Regions from separate parts of the Polymorphospora sp. NPDC050346 genome, predicted to be linked through region 2. Evidence: riboswitches for the same ligand, from Rfam matches in the RefSeq annotation. Region 2 holds a riboswitch; each other region holds the start of a gene.
What was found. A riboswitch is a leader RNA that binds a small molecule or an ion and turns the genes downstream of it on or off. The one in region 2 is predicted to bind thiamine pyrophosphate.
Positions count from the first base shown of each region.

Region 1: linked by a shared signal. The riboswitch ahead of thiD (bifunctional hydroxymethylpyrimidine kinase/phosphomethylpyrimidine kinase) and the one ahead of thiE (thiamine phosphate synthase) in region 2 are both predicted to bind thiamine pyrophosphate.
Region 3: linked by a shared signal. The riboswitch ahead of AB0I42_RS30585 (ECF transporter S component) and the one ahead of thiE (thiamine phosphate synthase) in region 2 are both predicted to bind thiamine pyrophosphate.

Region 1 is NZ_JBFAKM010000027.1:1,228-7,348, reverse strand. It holds gene AB0I42_RS24900 (FCD domain-containing protein) at 1-546, shown strand, start outside; gene mscL (large conductance mechanosensitive channel protein MscL) at 587-1,051, shown strand; gene AB0I42_RS24890 (hypothetical protein) at 1,100-1,333, shown strand; gene AB0I42_RS24885 (hypothetical protein) at 1,415-1,759, shown strand; gene AB0I42_RS24880 (benzoate/H(+) symporter BenE family transporter) at 1,728-2,999, opposite strand; gene AB0I42_RS24875 (XRE family transcriptional regulator) at 3,065-3,646, shown strand; TPP riboswitch at 3,701-3,799, shown strand; gene thiD (bifunctional hydroxymethylpyrimidine kinase/phosphomethylpyrimidine kinase) at 3,854-4,723, shown strand; gene AB0I42_RS24865 (P1 family peptidase) at 4,720-5,790, opposite strand; gene AB0I42_RS24860 (hypothetical protein) at 5,863-6,121, opposite strand, start outside.
Region 2 is NZ_JBFAKM010000002.1:402,778-408,898, reverse strand. It holds gene AB0I42_RS04375 (ATP-binding cassette domain-containing protein) at 1-751, shown strand, start outside; gene AB0I42_RS04370 (aldo/keto reductase) at 786-1,727, shown strand; TPP riboswitch at 1,779-1,886, shown strand; gene thiE (thiamine phosphate synthase) at 1,881-2,513, shown strand; gene thiO (glycine oxidase ThiO) at 2,510-3,592, shown strand; gene thiS (sulfur carrier protein ThiS) at 3,624-3,824, shown strand; gene AB0I42_RS04350 (thiazole synthase) at 3,824-4,603, shown strand; gene AB0I42_RS04345 (thiamine phosphate synthase) at 4,600-5,247, shown strand; gene thiC (phosphomethylpyrimidine synthase ThiC) at 5,335-6,121, shown strand, end outside.
Region 3 is NZ_JBFAKM010000040.1:35,914-42,034, forward strand. It holds gene AB0I42_RS30580 (ABC transporter ATP-binding protein) at 1-1,306, opposite strand, end outside; gene AB0I42_RS30585 (ECF transporter S component) at 1,395-1,985, opposite strand; TPP riboswitch at 2,055-2,160, opposite strand; gene AB0I42_RS30590 (permease) at 2,420-3,361, shown strand; gene AB0I42_RS30595 (TIGR03943 family protein) at 3,375-4,124, shown strand; gene AB0I42_RS30600 (AAC(3) family N-acetyltransferase) at 4,144-4,935, shown strand; gene AB0I42_RS30605 (SIS domain-containing protein) at 4,949-5,698, shown strand; gene AB0I42_RS30610 (DUF6328 family protein) at 5,771-6,121, shown strand, end outside.

The DNA.
Region 1 (6,121 bases), on a different contig from region 2:
GTCCGCGAGGCGGTCCGGGCCCTCGTGCACGCCGGCGTCCTGGAGTGCCGGCAGGGCTCGGGGACCTACGTCACCTCGACCGACGAACTGTCCGGTGTGGTCGCCCGCCGGCTGGCCCCCACCGCGGCCCCGGAGGTCGTCCGGGCCGCCCGGGCCGCCGAGGCCGTCGAGGTACGCCGGGCGTTCGAGGTCGAGGCGGCCCGGCTCGCGGCGCTACGACGTACGCCGGAAGACCTCGCCGCGCTCGACGCCGCGCTGACGGCCCGGGAGGCCGCGTGGGAGTCCGGCCGGCCGGAGGTCTTCGTGGCCGCCGACGCGGACCTGCACACGACGATCGTGGCCGCGGCACACAACACGATGCTGGCCGAGCTGTACGCCTCGTTCGGTACGGCGATGCGCGCCACGCTGACCGAGGCGATCGGGCCGGAGCTGCACCCCGACCGGTACGTCGACCACTCGGCACTGGTCGAGGCGATCCGGGCCGGCGACACCGAAGGGGCGACGCGCGAGGCGGGTGCTTTCCTGGAGACCCCACTGCGGGCATAGGTTGTCGATCGACAGCGGCAATCTTCCCCGGAGGTTGGGAATGCTCAAGGGCTTCAAGGACTTCATCCTGCGCGGCAATGTCGTCGACCTGGCGGTCGGTATCGTGATCGGCGCCGCGTTCACCGCGGTGGTGACGCAGTTCACGAAGTCGTTCCTCGAACCACTGATCCGGGTGGTCACCCTGCTGGTCACCGGCGGGGACGGGTTGGAACAGACCGCGCCCGAGTTCCGGGGCATCCCGTTCGACTGGCCGGCGTTCATCAACGCGGCGATCACCCTGTTCCTCACCGCCGCGGTGCTCTACTTCCTGGTGGTCATGCCGATGAACAAGCTCGCCGAGCGGCGCAAGCGGGGCGAGGAGCCGCCGCCCGCGGCGCCGAGCGAGGAGGTCAAGCTCCTCACCGAGATCCGCGACGCCCTGGTCGCCGCCGGCCGGGCGCCGGGCCGCGACGGCGACGCCCTCGACCGCCTGATCAACCGGGAGCAGCCGCCGGCCCAGCGCTGACGCCGGGGCGCCGGCCATTGTCGAACACCTGTTCGATAGGGTCCGCGCATGGAACAGCGAAAGCACTGGTGGAACGGCAAGTGGGGACGACTTGCCCGGCGTGACGTCTACCTTCGCGCCGACGGCGACCGGTGGCACGTGGAGCAGCGCGCGGGGGGCGCCGACGGCGTCCCCCGCTTCTACGAGTTCGACAGCGAGGACGACGCCCTCGACGCCGTACGCGCCCTGCTCGACGGTCCCGGCACCTGGCGGGAACTCTCCGCCCGCCCGACCGCCTGGTGAACGGGACGGCGCGGTGAACGGGACGGCCCGGTGGGCGCGGCCGCCGGGTTTGGCGGCATCCGCCCGGGGTACCGAGGCGCCATGCGACCACCAGTCGATCCGCCGTTCGCCGAGGTCGAGTCCGGAATGCGCGTCGTCGACGCGACCGGGGCGGAGATCGGCCGGGTCGCCGCGTCCCGGCCCGGCGACCCCAACGCGGTGACGGTGCAGGCGCCGCCGGACGGCGCCGGTGAGGGCCTGTCCGAGGTCGAGACACCGGCGGCGCCGGACGTGCCCCCGGATGCCGCCGCCCGCCTGCTCCGGGCCGGCTACCTGCGCGTCGACGGCACTCCCGACCACTACGTGGCGGCCGACCAGATCGCCGAGGTGACCGGCGACGTCGTACTGCTCAAGGTCAGGACGGATCAGCTGACGTCCGGACGCTGACCGGCCCGCCCGCGCCGCCCACCGGCTGCGGTTCGGTGCGCTCCGGCGTCGTGGTCGGCGTCGGCGCGGGCGGCTCGGCGGCGCCGCGGTTGCGGCTGCGCATCAGCAACAGCATGAACCCACCGGCGACCAGCCCCCAGAACGCCGCCCCGATCCCCAGCACCGACAGGCCGGACGCGGTCACCACGAAGGTCACCGCCGCCGCCTCCCGCCCCTCGGGCGCGGCCACCGCCGCGGCGAGGGCGGAGGCCAACGCACCCAGCAGCGCGAGCCCGGCCACCGCCTCGACCAGCACCGGCGGGGAGAGCAACACGAACGCCGTCGCCAGCCCGGCCGTCAGCCCGAGTACGACGTAGCCGACGCCCGACGTCATCGCGGCGATCCACCGGCGGTCCCGGTCGGGGTGGGCGTCCGGGCCGGCCACCAGGGCGGCGGTGATCGCGGCGAGATTGATGACGTGACCACCGGCGGGCGCCGTCAGGCCGCTGGCGATCCCGGTGCCGACCAGGATCGGGCGCAGCGGCGCCCGGTAGCCGTAGTTGGACAGGACCGCCATGCCGGGCACGTTCTGCGAGGCCATCGTGACGACGAAGAGCGGCAGGGCGACGCTGACCAGGGCGGACACGTTCCAGGTCGGCGCGGTGAACTCGAGGACCGGCAGCAGGGCCGCCCCGGTCAGGCCGCCGGGCGGGCCGGACACCGTGATCGCGACGACGGCCACGACGAGCGCGGCGGGCACCGCCCACCGGCGGGCGAACCGGGTCAGCAGCGCCCAGGTGAGGATCACCGGCGCCGCCATCAGCGGTACGTCGATCAGCGCCCGGACCGGGGCGATGCAGAGGCTGAGGAGTACGCCGGCCAGCATGGCACTGGCGATCGGCTGCGGGATGGCGGCGATCCAGCGCCCGAGTGCCGGGAACAGGCCCGCCGCCACGATGAGCAGCGCCGAGACCAGGAACGCGCCCACGGCCGCCGGGAACCCGCCCTCGACCGCCCCGGTCGACACCAGCAGGGCGGCCCCCGGGGTGGACCAGGCGACACTGATCGGCAGCCGGTGGCGCAGGCTCAGCCAGATCGCCACCAGCCCCATCACGACACAGAGGGCGAAGAGACCGGAGGCGGCCTGTCGCTCGGTGGCGCCCACGGCGCGCAGCCCGGCGAGCACCACCGCGAAGGAACTGGCGAAGCCGACGAGGGCGGTCACCACACCGGCCAGCACCGGTTGCGCCAGGCGTTCCATCGACGGTCCTCCCCATGACCAGGCCGTTCCGCAAACGGAACGCTCCGGTCATGCACCATAGCCGGATGGATTCGCGTCGTACAAGCCGCCGACCGGCGGTCGACGGAGGCGGCGAGGGCGCCGAGGTCGGCCGGCGGGTCCGCGAACTCCGGGAGGCCCGGGGCGTCTCCCTCTCCGCCCTGTCCCGACGCGCCGGCGTCGGCAAGGCGACCCTGTCCGGCCTGGAGAACGGCACCCGCAACCCGACCCTGGAGACGCTCTACGCGGTGACGGCCGAACTCGGGGTTCCGCTGGCGGCCGTACTCGCCGCCCCCGGCACGGATGCCGCGACGATCCGCGGTACGGCGGTCGAGGCGACCCTGCTCCAGGTCTTCGACGAGGGCGACGTCACCTTCGAGCTCTACCGGATGCGGGTGCCGCCCGGACCACCGCAGACCTCACCGGCACACCAGCGGGGGGTGGCCGAACACGTCACCGTCTTCAGTGGACTGCTCCGGGCCGGCCCCGTCGGCGCGCCCGCCCTCGCCGGCACCGGCCAGCACATCACCTGGATCTCCGACGTACCCCACGTCTACGGCGCGGTCGGCGACGACGAGGTGCACGCGAGCCTGCTGATCCGCTACCCCGGCCGGTCGCGACGCCCGTAGCCGGGCCACCCGGTCTCACTGCTCGTACCCGGCCCGCGGGCTGGATACGATGTCGGCAGTGACACGGGGTGCCCGCCCTTCGAGCGGGCTGAGATCACACCCGTCGAACCTGATCTAGTTCGTACTAGCGAAGGGATGTCCGGGTGAGCCCACGCCTGTCCACCATTGCCCGGTGCGCCGCCGCTCCCTTCAGGAAGGCGTGCGGCCATGCACCCGACTGACCCGACCGACCACCGGCAGACACCACGCGTCCTCTCCGTCGCGGGTACGGACCCGACCGGCGGCGCCGGAATCCAGGCGGACCTGAAGAGCATCGCCGCCAACGGCGGATACGGCATGGCGGTGGTCACCGCCCTGGTCGCCCAGAACACCATGGGAGTCCGGTCGGTGCACATCCCGCCGGTCGAGTTCCTCACCGAACAACTCGACTCGGTCAGCGACGACGTCGAGATCGACGCCGTGAAGATCGGAATGCTCGCCAACTCGACCATCATCGAGGCGGTCGCCGACTGGCTCCGCCGGCAGCGGCCGCCGGTCGTGGTCCTCGACCCCGTCATGGTCGCCACCAGCGGCGACCGGCTGCTCGACGAGCGCGCGGTCGACGCGATCCGGGACCTCGTCCGGCACGCCGACCTCGTCACGCCCAACATCCCCGAACTCGCCGTCCTCGCCGACGAGCCCGCGGTCTCCCGGTGGGACGACGTACTCGAGCAGGCGCACCGGGTGTCCGCCACGTACGGCGTCACCGTCCTGGCCAAGGGCGGGCATCTCGCCGACGGGTCGGCCTCCGACGCCCTGGTCGACGCCGGCGGGCGGCTGTCCGGCGGCCGGGACCTCTTCGAGTTCCCCGGTGAACGGATCGAGACGACCAACACCCACGGCACCGGCTGCTCGCTGTCGTCGGCGCTGGCGACCCTGCGCCCGCAGGCACCCGGCTGGGAGCATGCCGTCGACCGGGCGAAGCGCTGGCTGACGGAGAGCATCACCCACGGCGCGGCGCTCCGGGTCGGCCACGGCAACGGCCCGATCAGCCACTTCGCCGGCCTGTGGGCCGGCCAAGAGGGGACGTGGTCCTAGCCCGTACGGGCCACACCACGCTCACCGAGCAGCGCGAGCAACCTGTCGTGCGGGACGGCATACCTGACGTGGCCGTTGAACCCGACCGTGGTCGTCGCCATGAACAGCGAGTTCAGCAGCGCCTCCTCGGTCGCCTCGAGGACGGCGGTGAACAACGGATCCACATCGGCCTCCGGCAGCACCGGCAGGCCCGGTTCGGCCGTGGCGAACGCCAGCGCGTAGTCCCCGCTGCCGCTGGTGAAGTCCGACCCGACCCGCCCCATCGCGAAGATGGCGCGCCGGGCGAGGCGGCCGAGCTGGCGCGCGTCCAGGCGGGCGTTGGTCGCGACCACGATGACACAGGAGTTGCCCGGATGCTCCGTGGCCGCCCCAGGCGCCGCTCCTGGCATCGCCGGTGCCACCGGTACGCCCATCCGCTCGCGCGACACCGGCACCCCGCACACCCGCAGCACGCCGGAGAAGTTCGACTGGACGAGGACACCGACGGTCGCCGCTCCGCGCGAGGTCGTGGCCACCCGTGACGACGTACCGATGCCGGCCTTGAACCCCAGGGCGCCGGTGCCGGTGCCGGCGCCGACACACCCCTCGCCCGGCAGCCCACCGGTGGCACCGTGCAGGGCGGCGAGCACGTGTTCCTCGGTCACCGGCCGCGCCCGGATGTCGGAGAGGAAGCCGTCGTTGGTTTCGGCGACCACCGGGTTCACCGACTGCGCGTCCTCCCGCCCGGGCAACCCCAGCAGGTACGTCACCAACGCGTCCGCGACCCGGAACGTCGACAGGGTCGCGGTCAGCAACACCGGCGTCTCGATCTCGCCCAGCTCGGCTACCTGGGTCGATCCCACGATCTTGCCGTACCCGTTCCCGACGGACAGCCCGGCCGGCAGCGCCGCCCGGGTGAACAACTGCTCCGGTACGACCGCGGTCACCCCGGTACGGATGCTGTCGCCGGCCACGATCGTGGTGTGACCGACCCGTACACCGCTGACGTCGGTGATGGCGTTGTGGGCGCCCGTCGGCAGCACACCGATCTCGATACCGAGCTGTCGGGCCCTACGCGGTTCCTGCACGGCTGGACGCCTCCCGAATCCTGGGTACTGTCGGCGAGCTCCACACCCGACGACCGGATGCTCCCGACCAGGTCAGGAAGGCTCCGCCGCGAGGTGGTCACGTAAACGTTCGACGAACACCGTCACCGCTCGTGGATCAGGCGTCTGTCCGGCCTGGAACATCGCCATCTGCAGTGCCGGCCCGAACCGGTCGTGGCCGTCCATGTCCTCGCGCCGTACCGGCTGGACGACGAAGTGGATGTGGCCGGGCCTGCCGTCGGCGTGCGACCACAGGCACACGTAGACCTGCTCCGGGCTCGTCAACGCCGTCACCGCGGCGGCCATCCGCCGC
Region 2 (6,121 bases):
GTTCGAGGAGGCCGGTCCGCCACCGCTGCCGCCGAAGGACCAGGCCGTCCGGATGCGGCTCACCGGTGGTCGTACCGGCAAGCGGGCCGTCATGTGCGAGCAGCTCGAACTCGACGGCCTGACGTACCCCTTCGACGTGGAGATCTGGTACGGCGACCGGGTCGCGGTCCTCGGCGCCAACGGCACCGGGAAGTCGCACTTCCTGCGGCTGCTCGCCCGCGGCGGCACCGACCCCGATCCGGCGAACGTGCCGGTCGACGTCGGGGTGACACTGGCACCCGTCACCCACGACGGGGTCGTACGGCTCGGGGCCCGGGTCCGGCCCGGCCATTTCTCGCAGACCCACGACCGGCCGGAACTGATGGCGAAGACCCTGGTCGAGGTGTTGTGGCGCGGCGACGACCATCGCGACGGGATGGACCGGCACGCGGCGATGGCGGCGCTGGGCCGCTACGAACTCGCCGGCCAGGGCGACCAGCGGTTCGGCACGCTGTCCGGCGGGCAGCAGGCCCGGTTCCTGGTGCTGCTGCTGGAGTTGTCCGGGGCGACCCTGCTGCTGCTCGACGAGCCGACCGACAACCTCGACCTGGCCAGCGCCGAGGCACTCGAAGAGGGGCTGCGGGCCTTCGACGGCACGGTGGTGGCGGTGACCCACGACCGGTGGTTCAGCCGGTCGTTCGACCGCTTCGTGCTCTTCCGTGGCGACGGCGAGGTGGTCGAGGTGCCCGAACCGGTCTGGGACGTCGCCTGACGCCGTCCCGCATAGGCTCGGCGGCATGACTGAGATGCGCTACCGCCGGTTGGGTGACTCCGGGCTCGTGGTGTCCGTGGTCGGCATCGGCTGCAACAATTTCGGCCGCAAGCTCGACGCCGCCGGCACGAAGGCGGTCGTGGACGCCGCGATCGACGCCGGGATCAACCTCTTCGACACCGCCGACATCTACGGCAACCCGCACGGCGCCTCCGAGGAGCAGCTCGGTGCGGCGCTGCGTGGGCGCCGGGACGAGGTGGTGGTGGCCACCAAGTTCGGCATGAACATGGAGGGGGCCAACGGCGCCGACCGGGGTGCCCGTGGAGCCCGCCGGTACATCGTCCGGGCCGTCGAGGCGTCGCTGCGCCGGCTCGGCACCGACCACATCGACCTCTACCAGATGCACGAGCCCGATCCGGCGACGCCGATCGAGGAGACGCTGTCGGCGCTCGACGATCTCGTCCGCGCCGGGAAGGTCCGTTACCTCGGCAACTCCAACTTCGCCGGCTGGCAGATCGCCGACGCCGAGTGGACCGCCCGGACCCGGAACCTGACCCGGTTCGTCAGCGCCCAGAACCACTACAACCTCATCGAGCGGGACGCCGAGACCGAGGTCGTGCCGGCCTGCGAGCGGTTCGGGCTGGGCCTGCTGCCGTTCTTCCCGCTGGCCAGTGGCCTGCTCAGCGGCAAGTACCGGCGCGGCGAGAGCGCGCCGCAGGGCACCCGGCTGGCCGAGGACCGGTGGGCCAGGCGGCTGGCCGCCGCGCCCTGGGACCTGATCGAGTCACTGGAGAAGTTCGCCGCGGAGCGCGGCCGCAACCTGCTCGACGTCGCCATCGGCGGGCTCGCCGCCCGCCCCGCGGTCACCTCCGTGATCGCCGGCGCGACCACCCCGGACCAGGTACGCGCCAACGCGCGGGCCGGCGCCTGGGAGCCGTCCGCCGAAGACCGGGAGGCGCTCGCCACCCTGCTCTGACCTGGTCCCCCCTTTACGGGGACCGGACGGCAGACGTACTCTCGGTCGCGGAAGTGACCCACGGGAGCCCGGTGCACCGGGCTGAGAGGGGGGCTGCAGCCCCCGACCGTCGAACCTGATCCGGGTAATGCCGGCGCAGGGAGGAGTGCTGCTGTGCCGTCTTTCGGACGACTGCATCTCGTGACCGACACCCGGCCGGGCCGGGATCCGCTCGCCGTCGTACGGGCCGCCCTGTCCGCCGCCGGCGCCGAACTCGTCGTACAGGTCCGGGTCGAGGACCTGGCGAGCGACCGGGAGGCGTACGACCTGGCCGGCCGGGTCACCGACCTGTGCGCGGCGGCCGGAGCGACCTGCCTGGTCAACGACCGGCTGCATGTCGCGCTCGCGGTCGGCGCCGCCGGCGGTCACGTGGGCGCGCTCGACCTGCCCGTCGACGCGGCCCGCCGGGTGCTCGGCCCGGACGCGGTGCTCGGCGCCACCGCGCGTACCGGGGAGGCGGGGCGGGCGGCGGTGGCGGCCGGGGCGACCTATCTCGGCGTCGGGCCCTGCTACCCGACGTCGACCAAGGACGGGCTGCCGGCCCCGATCGGGCCGGCCGGGATCGCCGCGGTGGCCGGCGCGGTCGACGTGCCGGTCATCGCGATCGGCGGGGTGACCGCGGCCAGCGCCCCGGAACTCGTCGCGGCCGGTGCGTACGGCGTGGCCGTCGTCGGCGCCGTCTCGTCGGCCGCCGACCCGGCCCGGGCCACCGCCGAACTGCTCGCCGCGATCACGGCCGTCCGATGAGGCCGGACGTCGCCGTCGTCGGCGCCGGGCCGATCGGACTCGCCATCGCATGGCGCTGCGCCGCCCGGGGGATGAGCGTGGTCGTCCACGACCCGGCCCCCGGTTCGGGAGCGTCGGACGTGGCGGCCGGGATGCTGGCCCCGGTGGCCGAGGCGTACTTCGGCGAGGAGGAGCTGACCTCGCTGCTGGTCGCCTCCGCCGCCCGCTGGCCCGGCTTCGCCGCCGAACTCGCGCGGGCCGCCGGCACCGAGGTCGGCTATCGCGACGAGGGCACCCTCGTGGTGGCCCTCACCGCCGACGACCTGGCCGAGGCGGAGCGGCTGTGGACGTACCAGCGAGGGCTGGGGCTGCCGATCACGGTGCTGCGCCCGGCGGAGCTGCGGGCCCGCGAGCCCGGGCTCTCGCCGCGGGTGCGCGGTGGCGGGTACGCCCCCGACGACCACCAGGTCGACCCCCGGCGCCTGGTCGTCGCCCTGGCGGCGGCGGCGCGGCAGGCCGGGGTACGCGTCGAGCCGACCACGGTCACCGATCTGTCCACGGTGGACGCGGGCACGGTGGTGGTGGCCAACGGCGTCGGCGCCGCCGCACTGGCCGGCGTGCCGGTCCGGCCGGTCAAGGGCCAGGTGCTGCGGCTGCGCGCGCCGGACGGTGCCGCGCCCGGCTTCCGGCACGTGATCCGGGGCTACGCCGACCGGCGGCACGTCTACCTCGTGCCGCGCGCCGACGGCGAGGTGGTGGTCGGGGCGACCGTCGAGGAACGGCTCGACGACACCGTCACGGCGGGAGCCGTACTCGATCTGCTGCGGGCCGCGACCGACCTGCTGCCGGAGATCGCCGAATACCACCTCACCGAGACCCGGGTCGGCTGGCGGCCCGGCACGCCGGACAACGCCCCGATCATCGGTGCGCTGCCCGGCCGGCCGGGAGTGGTCGTGGCCACCGGGCACTACCGGCACGGCATCGTGCTGACGCCGCTGACCGCCGACCTGGTCGCGGACCTCGTCACGACCGGGGTCCCCGACCCGGTGCTGGACCCGTTCGGGCCGGCCCGCTTCACCACCGATCCGACGCCGAACTGAGAGCGGAGGCACGCCCGTGCCGGACGATCCGATCGAACTCACCGTCAACGGGGCCACCCGCCCCTTCACCCCGGGTACGACCGTCGCCGCGGTCGTCGCCGCCTCGACCACCCAGCACCGCGGCGTGGCGGTGGCCGTCAACGGCGAGGTGGTGCCGAGGGGCGCCTGGCCGGCGACCACGCTGCGGCCCGGTGACCGGGTCGAGGTGCTGACCGCGGCCCAGGGCGGCTGATCGCGGTGTCGTCGTTCGAACTCGGCGGGCAGACCTTCACCTCGCGACTGATCCTCGGCACCGGCGGTGCCGCGAACCTCCACGTGCTGGAACGGGCCATCCGGGCGTCCGGCACCGAACTGGTCACGCTCGCGCTGCGCCGGGTCGACACCGCCGCCACCATGCAGGGCGGGCTGCTCGACCTGCTCGACCGGTGCGGGGTACGGCTGCTGCCGAACACCGCCGGCTGCTACACCGCCACCGAGGCGGTGAAGGTCGCCCACCTGGCCCGCGAGGCGTTCGAGACGGACTGGGTGAAGCTGGAGGTCATCGGGGACGAGCGCACCCTGCTGCCGGACGGGGTGGAACTCCTCGCCGCCGCCGAACGCCTGGTCGCCGACGGGTTCACCGTGCTGCCGTACACCTCCGACGACCCGGTGCTGGCCCGCCGGCTGGCCGACGTCGGCTGTGCCGCGGTCATGCCGGCCGGGGCGCCGATCGGGTCCGGGCTCGGCATCAGCAACGAGCACCACATCCGGCTGATCACACAGTCGGTGGACGTACCGGTGATCCTCGACGCGGGCATCGGCACCGCGTCCGACGCCGCCCGGGCGATGGAACTCGGCTGCGCCGGCGTGCTGCTGGCCAGCGCGGTGACCCGGGCCGCCGACCCGGAGCGGATGGCCACGGCGATGCGGCACGGGGTCGAGGCCGGCTGGCTGGCCGCCGGTGCCGGCCGGATCGCCCGCCGGTCCCACGCCCTGGCGTCCACACCGGACGACGGGCGGCCACAACTGTGACCGGGCCGGGCGGCGTCGTCGTCCTCACCGACCGTCGGCTGGCCCACCGGCCACTGGTCGACGTGGTGCGGGGCTGTGTCGACGGCGGCGCCCGGTGGGTCGTGCTGCGGGAACGGGACCTTCCCCGGGCCGAGCGGACCAGGCTCGCGGACCGGCTGCGCGCCGTGCTCGCCACGGTCGGCGGGCGACTGGTCGTCGCCGGCCCCGACCCGTTGGGCGGCGACGCCGTGCACCTGGCCGCCGCCGACCCGTATCCGTCGCGGGCGCCGTCGCTGGTCGGCCGGTCCTGCCACGACGAGGCCGAACTCGACCGGCTGTCCACAGAGGACTACGTGACGATGTCGCCGGTCTTCCCGACCCCGTCCAAGCCCGGCTACGGACCACCACTGACCGTCGACGGGCTGGCCCGGCTGATCCGGTATTCCAGCGTGCCGGTGCTCGCCCTCGGCGGCATCCGTACCGCCGCCCAGGTCGCCCGGTGCCACGCCGCCGGTGCGGCCGGCGTCGCGGTGATGGGCGTCGCCATGTCCGCCGCCGACCCGGCGGCCACCGTCGCGGCGCTGCGCGCCGGCTGCCCACCGCGGGCCGGTTCCGGCGGCGGCGATCCGCAACCCCCGGCCCGCCGCGGCCGGCAGTCCGGCTGAGCGTCATCCAGAGAAGAAGTTTGTCGTGAGCGGGCGGAGCGGCCGGCTCGGCTCGCGTCATGACGACGAGCGAAGCGAGGAGATGTCATGCAGGCACGCCGCAAGGTCTACGTCGAAGGTCCACGACCGGACATCCAGGTGCCGTTCGCCGAGGTCGAACTGGCCGGCGACAACCCACCGGTCCGGCTCTACGACACATCGGGTCCGGGGTCCGATCCGGAGACCGGACTGCCCCCGCTGCGCGGTCCGTGGATCGCCGAGCGCGGTGACGTCGCGCCGGTCCGCGGCGGCGGCAGCCCGCTCGCCGGCACCCGGCCCACCCAGCTCGCCTACGCCCGCGCCGGCCGGATCACCCCGGAGATGGAGTTCGTCGCGGTCCGCGAGGGCGTCCCGGCCACGGTCGTACGGGACGAGATCGCCGCCGGCCGCGCCGTCCTGCCGGCGAACGTCAACCACCCCGAGTCCGAGCCGATGATCATCGGAAGCCGGTTCCTGGTGAAGGTCAACGCCAACATCGGCACCTCGGCGGTCACCTCGTCGGTCGCCGAGGAGGTCGACAAGCTCACCTGGGCGACCCGCTGGGGCGCCGACACCGTGATGGACCTGTCGACCGGCAAGCGGATCCACGAGACCCGCGAGGCGATCGTGCGCAACTCGCCCGTGCCGATCGGCACCGTGCCGATCTACCAGGCGCTGGAGAAGGTCGGCGGCGACCCGGTCAAGCTCTCCTGGGAGATCTTCCGGGAGACCGTGATCGAGCAGGCCGAACAGGGCGTCGACTACATGACGGTGCACGCCGGGGTGCTGCTGCCGTACGTGCCGCTGGCCGTCGACCGGGTCACCGGGATCGTGTCGCGCGGCGGCTCCATCATGG
Region 3 (6,121 bases), on a different contig from region 2:
CGACCAGTTCGATCCAGGTACGCCGGTCCTGGCCGAACGTCGGCTCGTCGAGCACCAGCAGGCGTGGTGCGGTGGCCAGCGCGGTCGCCACGCTCAGCCGCCGCGCCTCGCCACCGGAGAGCGTGTACGGGTTGGCGCCGGCGAGCCGGTCCAGCCGCAGCCGGGCCAGCAGAGTGTCCACGGTGGACTTGACGGTGGCGGGAGCGGCGCCGGTGCGGCGCGGGCCGAGCGCCAGTTCGTCGAAGACCGTGCCGGTGACGAACTGGTGCTCCGGGTCCTGGAAGACCGACCCGATCCGGCGGGTCAGCGCCGGTGCCCGCCAGCGGTGCGGCGGCCGGCGGTGGTCGGCACCGGCCAGGGCCGGCGTCGCCACCACCTGCCCGGTGCCCGGCCGGAGCAGCCCGCCGAGCAGCAGCGCCAGCGTCGACTTGCCGGCCCCGTTCGGCCCGAGTACGGCGACCGCCTCGCCGGCGCGTACGGCCAGGTCGGTCGGTGCCAGGCGCGGCGGCAGGCCGGCCGCCTCGGCGGTGAGCAGCACGTCGCCCGGTGCCGTCGTGGCCCGGCGGGCCGGGACCTGCCGGCCGGGCACCCACACGCCGCCGTCGGCCAGCGTGTCGCCGTGGCTGGCGAAGATCTGATCCGGTGCGCCGTCGGCGGTCACGCCGCCGGCCGGCGCCAGCACCACCACCCGGTCGACCAGCGGCAGCGCGTCGGCCACCCGGTGCTCGACCAGGACCATCGTGGTGTCCCGGCCGACCGCCCGATCGAGCGCGTCGCGCACCAGCGCCGCGCCGGCCGGGTCGAGGTTGGCCGTCGGTTCGTCGAGCAGCAGCAGGTCGGGGCGCAGGGCGAGGACGCCGGCCAGGGCGAGCCGCTGCTGTTCGCCGCCGGACAGCGCGGCGGTCGGCCGGTCCCGGTCGTAGGGGAAGCCGACCCGGTGCAGCGCCTCGTCGACCCGGGGCCAGATCTCGCCGGCCGGCACCCCCCGGTTCTCCAGCCCGAACGCCACGTCGTCACCGGAGCGCGCCATCACGAGCTGGCTCTCCGGGTCCTGGAAGACGATGCCGACCCGCTCCCGCGACTTGCGCGGGTCGAGCCCGTCGATCTCGACGGTGCCCTCCTGCTCGCCGGAGTCCTCGGCGAGCAGCCCGGCGAGCGCGGCGAGCAGGGTGCTCTTGCCGGCCCCGGACGGGCCGAGCAACAGCACCCGCTCGCCGTGCTCGACGCGCAGGTCGAGGCCGCGGACCGCCCACGCCTTACGGCCGGCGTGCCGCCACCCGAAGCCGCGCAGCTCGACGGCGCTCACCGGCGCCCCGCCGGGCCGTTGCCGGTCCAGGCCGAGTCCGGGTACGCGGGCGCCGCCGCGTACCCGGTCCTTGATCGGTGCATCCGGTTCAGACGGCGGTCCGCTCGCGGCCGGCCGGGAAGCGATCCAGGGCCCCGGTCCGGGCCAGCGCCCGGGTCAGCGCCCAGCCGCCGGCACCGGCGATCACGGCGGCGCTGATCACGGTGAAGACGAACATCGGGATCCGGTACGAGACGAGGTCGTAGCCGGCGTAGTAGCGGATCTGGTCGAAGACCGCGGCGGCCAGGCCGGCGAGCGCGCCGGAGACCACGGCCACCGGCAGCTTGAAGGAGCGGTAACGCAACGCGAGGAACGCGGCCTCCGCACCGAGGCCCTGGAAGGCGCCCTGCACGATGGCCAGGGCACCCCACTGGCTGCCGAGGATCACCGAGATGAACGCGGCGAGGAACTCGCAGTAGAACGCCGCCCCCGGCTTGCGGATCACCAGCCCGCCGATCACGCCGGGCAGCAGCCAGATGCCGTAGATGATGCCCTGGGCCCCCGGGAAGAAGGCGAAGGCGGGGTCGGTGGCGCTCCACACGAGGTTCCAGGCCCAGAAGATGACGCCGAACGCGACGGCGATCACCGACGCGACGACGATGTCGACCGTACGCCAGCGGCTGGCGGTGGGTTGTGTCATGGCTGTGCCTCCCAGTTCTTCGAGCGAACCAGGCAAGACGCACGCCACGACCGGACGGTCGTGGCGCGGCTGGAGAATCGACCGAACTCCCTGCGCTGGCATTACCCAGATCAGGTTCGAGGGTCTGCGGTGGTGTCCCGCACTCTCAGCGCTGTGCGCTCCCCTGTCGGATATGAAGTTGTGGCGCCGACGCTAGCACCGACGGTGATTTCGCGACAGCGCCGAGGTCGGATGTGGCCCCCGACACCTGGTCGCGCGGTAGGGTGGTCTGCCCCCACCGCGACCGTCCGTAGTGAAGGGACCAGCCTTCAGTGACCACGGCCAATGCCGCCCCCGACACCACGGGGGCCGGCCCCGCCAGCGGCACCGGACCGGCGGGCGGCGGCCCACCCGACCCCGGACCACCACCGCGCCGCCCGCTCCTCGGCGACCGGATCGGCTCGGTCGAGGTGCTCGCCGCGCTGCTGCTCCTGCTGGTGGTCTTCCGGGGGCCGCTCTCGACCGCGATCTCCAGCCCGCGCCTGCAGACCTGGACGACCGTGTTCGTCTCGGTCATGGTGCAGGCGGTGCCGTTCCTGGTCTTCGGCGTCGTGCTCTCGGCCGTGATCGCGGTCTTCGTGCCCCGCTCGTTCTGGGCCCGGGCGCTGCCGCGACACCCGGCCCTGGCCGTACCGGTGGCCAGCGCCGCCGGCGTGGTCCTGCCCGGCTGCGAGTGCGGCGCGGTGCCGATCGCCGGCTCGCTGATCCGGCGCGGGGTCACCCCCGCCGCCGCCCTGGCGTTCCTGCTCGCCGCGCCGGCGATCAACCCGATCGTGCTCGCCTCGACCGCCGTCGCCTTTCCCGGCAACCCGGAGATGGTGGTCGCCCGCGGCCTGGCCAGCATCGTCGTCGCGATGATCATGGGTTGGTTGTGGCTGCGGCTGGGCCGCGCCGACTGGATCCGGCTGCCGCACCGCCCCGAACTCGACGGCATGTCCAAGGGCCGGGCGTTCTGGGCGGCCGTACGCCACGACGTGGTGCACGCCGGCGGCTTCCTGGTGCTCGGCGCGATGGCGGCGGCCTGCATCAACGTGCTGGTGCCGGAGCGCTGGCTGCAACTGGTCGCCGACAACCCGGTGCTGTCGGTGCTGGTGCTGGCCGTGCTCGCCGTGCTGCTGTCGATCTGCTCGGAGGCCGACGCCTTCGTCGCCGCGTCGCTGTCGCAGTTCTCGCTGACCTCCCGGCTGGTCTTCCTGGTCGTCGGCCCGATGGTCGACCTCAAGCTGGTGTCGATGCAGGCCGGCGTCTTCGGCCGGCGGTTCGCGTTCCGGTTCGCCCCGGCCACCTTCGTGGTGGCCGTACTGGTGGCCGTCGGGGTCGGTGTGGTGCTGCTGTGAGCGGAGGACGGCGATGAACCGGCGGGCCCAGGCCGTGGTGCTGCTGCTGCTCGGCGGCTCGGTACTCAAGGCCAGCTTCACCGACATGTACCTGCGCTACGTCAAGGAGGGGCTGCGGCCGTTCCTGATCGCCTCCGGTGTCCTGCTGGTCGCGGTCGCGGTGATGACGCTGCTGCACGACCTGCGCCCCCGGCCGGGCACCACCGGCGCCGGGCACGACCACGAGCACGACGACCACGGCCACGAGCACGGGGGCAAGGGACACCACGAGCCACGCGTCGGCTGGCTGCTGATCGCACCGGTGCTCGGCCTGCTGCTGGTCGCCCCGCCGGCGCTCGGCTCGTTCGCGGCCGGCCAGGCCGGCACCGCGCTCTCCAGCCAGCGGGCCGACAGCTACCCGCCGCTGCCCGAGGGCGACCCGGCGAAGATCAGCGTGCTCGACTACGCGTCCCGGGCGATCTTCGACGGTGGCGCCTCGCTGACCGGCCGGACCGTGCAGCTCACCGGCTTCCTCGCCGAGGGGCCGGGCGGCGAACCGATCCTGGCCCGGATGATCCTGTCCTGCTGCGCCGCCGACGGGCGGCCGATCAAACTCGGGATGAGCGGCAACGTTCCGGTCGGGCTGCCCGCCGACAGTTGGGTCGAGGTGGTCGGCGGCTACACCGACCGTGTCATGACCGACCCGGTCAACGGCGAGGACATCCCCTACCTCCAGGTCGAGTCCTGGCGACAGGTGGACCCGCCGAAACAGCAGTACGGGTAGCCGACGTACCGTGGCGGGAGTGGAGATCACCCAGGCGGCCCCGCTCACCCGCGCCATGCTCGCCGCGGACCTCGTCCGGCTCGGCGTACGGCCCGGATCGGTGCTCGTCGTACACGCCTCGATGCGCCCGCTCGGCTGGGTGTGCGGCGGCCCGCAGATCGTCGTACTGGCCCTGCGGGACGTGCTCGGCCCGGACGGCACCCTGGTCGTGCCGACCCACACCCCGGACAACTCCGACCCGGCGAACTGGCGCAACCCGCCCGTACCGGAGCACTGGTGGGCGACCATCCGCGACGAGATGCCGGGCTTCGACCCGGCCGTGACGCCGAGCCGCTGGATGGGGGCGCTCGCCGAGCTGGTGCGTACGTCGCCGGGAGCCCGGCGCAGCGACCACCCGCAGGTGTCGTTCGCGGCCCTCGGCGCCCGGGCCGGCGACATCGTCGCCGACCACCCGCGGGCCGGGATGCTCGGCGACGCCTCGCCGCTGGGCCGGCTCTACGACCTCGACGCCGACGTGCTGCTGCTCGGCGTCGGCCACGACTCCAACACCTCGCTGCACCTGGCCGAATACCGGCAGCCGGACCCGCCCCGGGACCGCCTCGGCGCCGCCGTGCTGACCGGCGACGGCGGCCGGGAATGGAGCTGGTGGGACGACGTCGACCTCGACGAGGGCGACTTCGAACTGCTCGGCGCCGACCTGGACGGGACCGGCGCGGTCCGGTTCGGCGAGGTCGGTGCCGCCCGGTGCCGGCTGATGCGCCAGCGGGCCGCCGTCGACTTCGCCGTGGACTGGATCGCCGCCAACCGATGAACCCGGAGGACCGATGACCCTCAGCGCCGATGCCTACCTGTCCGTCGTCCGGTCGACGATCGACCGGGTCTCCGCCGGCCAGCGCGAAGCTGTCGAAGGAGCCGCCGACCTGATCGCCGCGGCGCTGGCCGCCGACGGGGTGGTGCACGCCTTCGGCACCGGCCACTCCGAGGCGCTCGCCATGGAGATCGCCGGCCGGGCCGGGGGACTGGTCCCCACCAACCGGGTGGCGCTGCGCGACGTGGTGATCCACGGCGGTGAGTCGCCGAGCGTGCTCGGGCCGACCCTCGAACGCGACCCGGCCGTCGCCCACCGCCTGCTCGACCTGCTGCCGGTAAGCCCCGCCGACGTCTTCGTCGTCGCCTCCAACTCCGGGGTCAACGGGGCGATCGTGGAGTTCACCCAGCTCGTCAAGGAGCGCGGCCACGGCCTGATCGCGATCACCTCGCGGGAGCACTCGGCCGGCGTCGAGTCGCGGCACCCGTCCGGGCGCAAGCTCGCCGACCTCGCCGACGTGGTCCTCGACAACGGTGCCCCGTACGGGGACGCGACCCTGGAACTGCCCGGCGGCGGCGCGGTCGGCGCGGTCTCGTCGATCACCGCCGCCCTGCTGGCGCAGCAGATCGTGGTCGAGGTCGTGCGCCGGCTGGTCGACGCCGGGCAGACCCCGCCGGTCTACCTGTCGGCGAACATCCCGGCCGGCGACGCGCACAACGAGGAGTTGGAGCGGCGGTACGCCGGCCGGATCAGGCGCGGTAGCTGAGGTTGTTTCGTCACCCCTCCGCCGGGGCATTCACGGGCGTTGTCATCGGCGGGGTGCCATAGGAGGCGTCAGGTGGCCAAGGAGACCGAGAAGCAGCGTTGGCAACGCAACTTCGCCGACCTGCTCCAGGAGTTGCGGGTCGCGCAGACCGGCGTACAGATTCTCTTCGCCTTCCTGCTCACGCTGCCGTTCAGCAGCGGCTTCCCGGACACCACAGCGTTCCAGCGGGACGTCTACGTGGTGGCGCTGCTGTCCGCGGCCGGCGCCACCGCGCTGATCATCTCGCCGGTCGCGTTCCACCGGGCCCTGTTCCGGCAGGGCCGCAAGCCGGAACTGGTCCGGTACGCCCACGCCGTCGCCAGCGGCGGCCTGGGATTCATGCTGATCGCGATGGTCAGTTCGGTACTGCTGATCACCGACTTC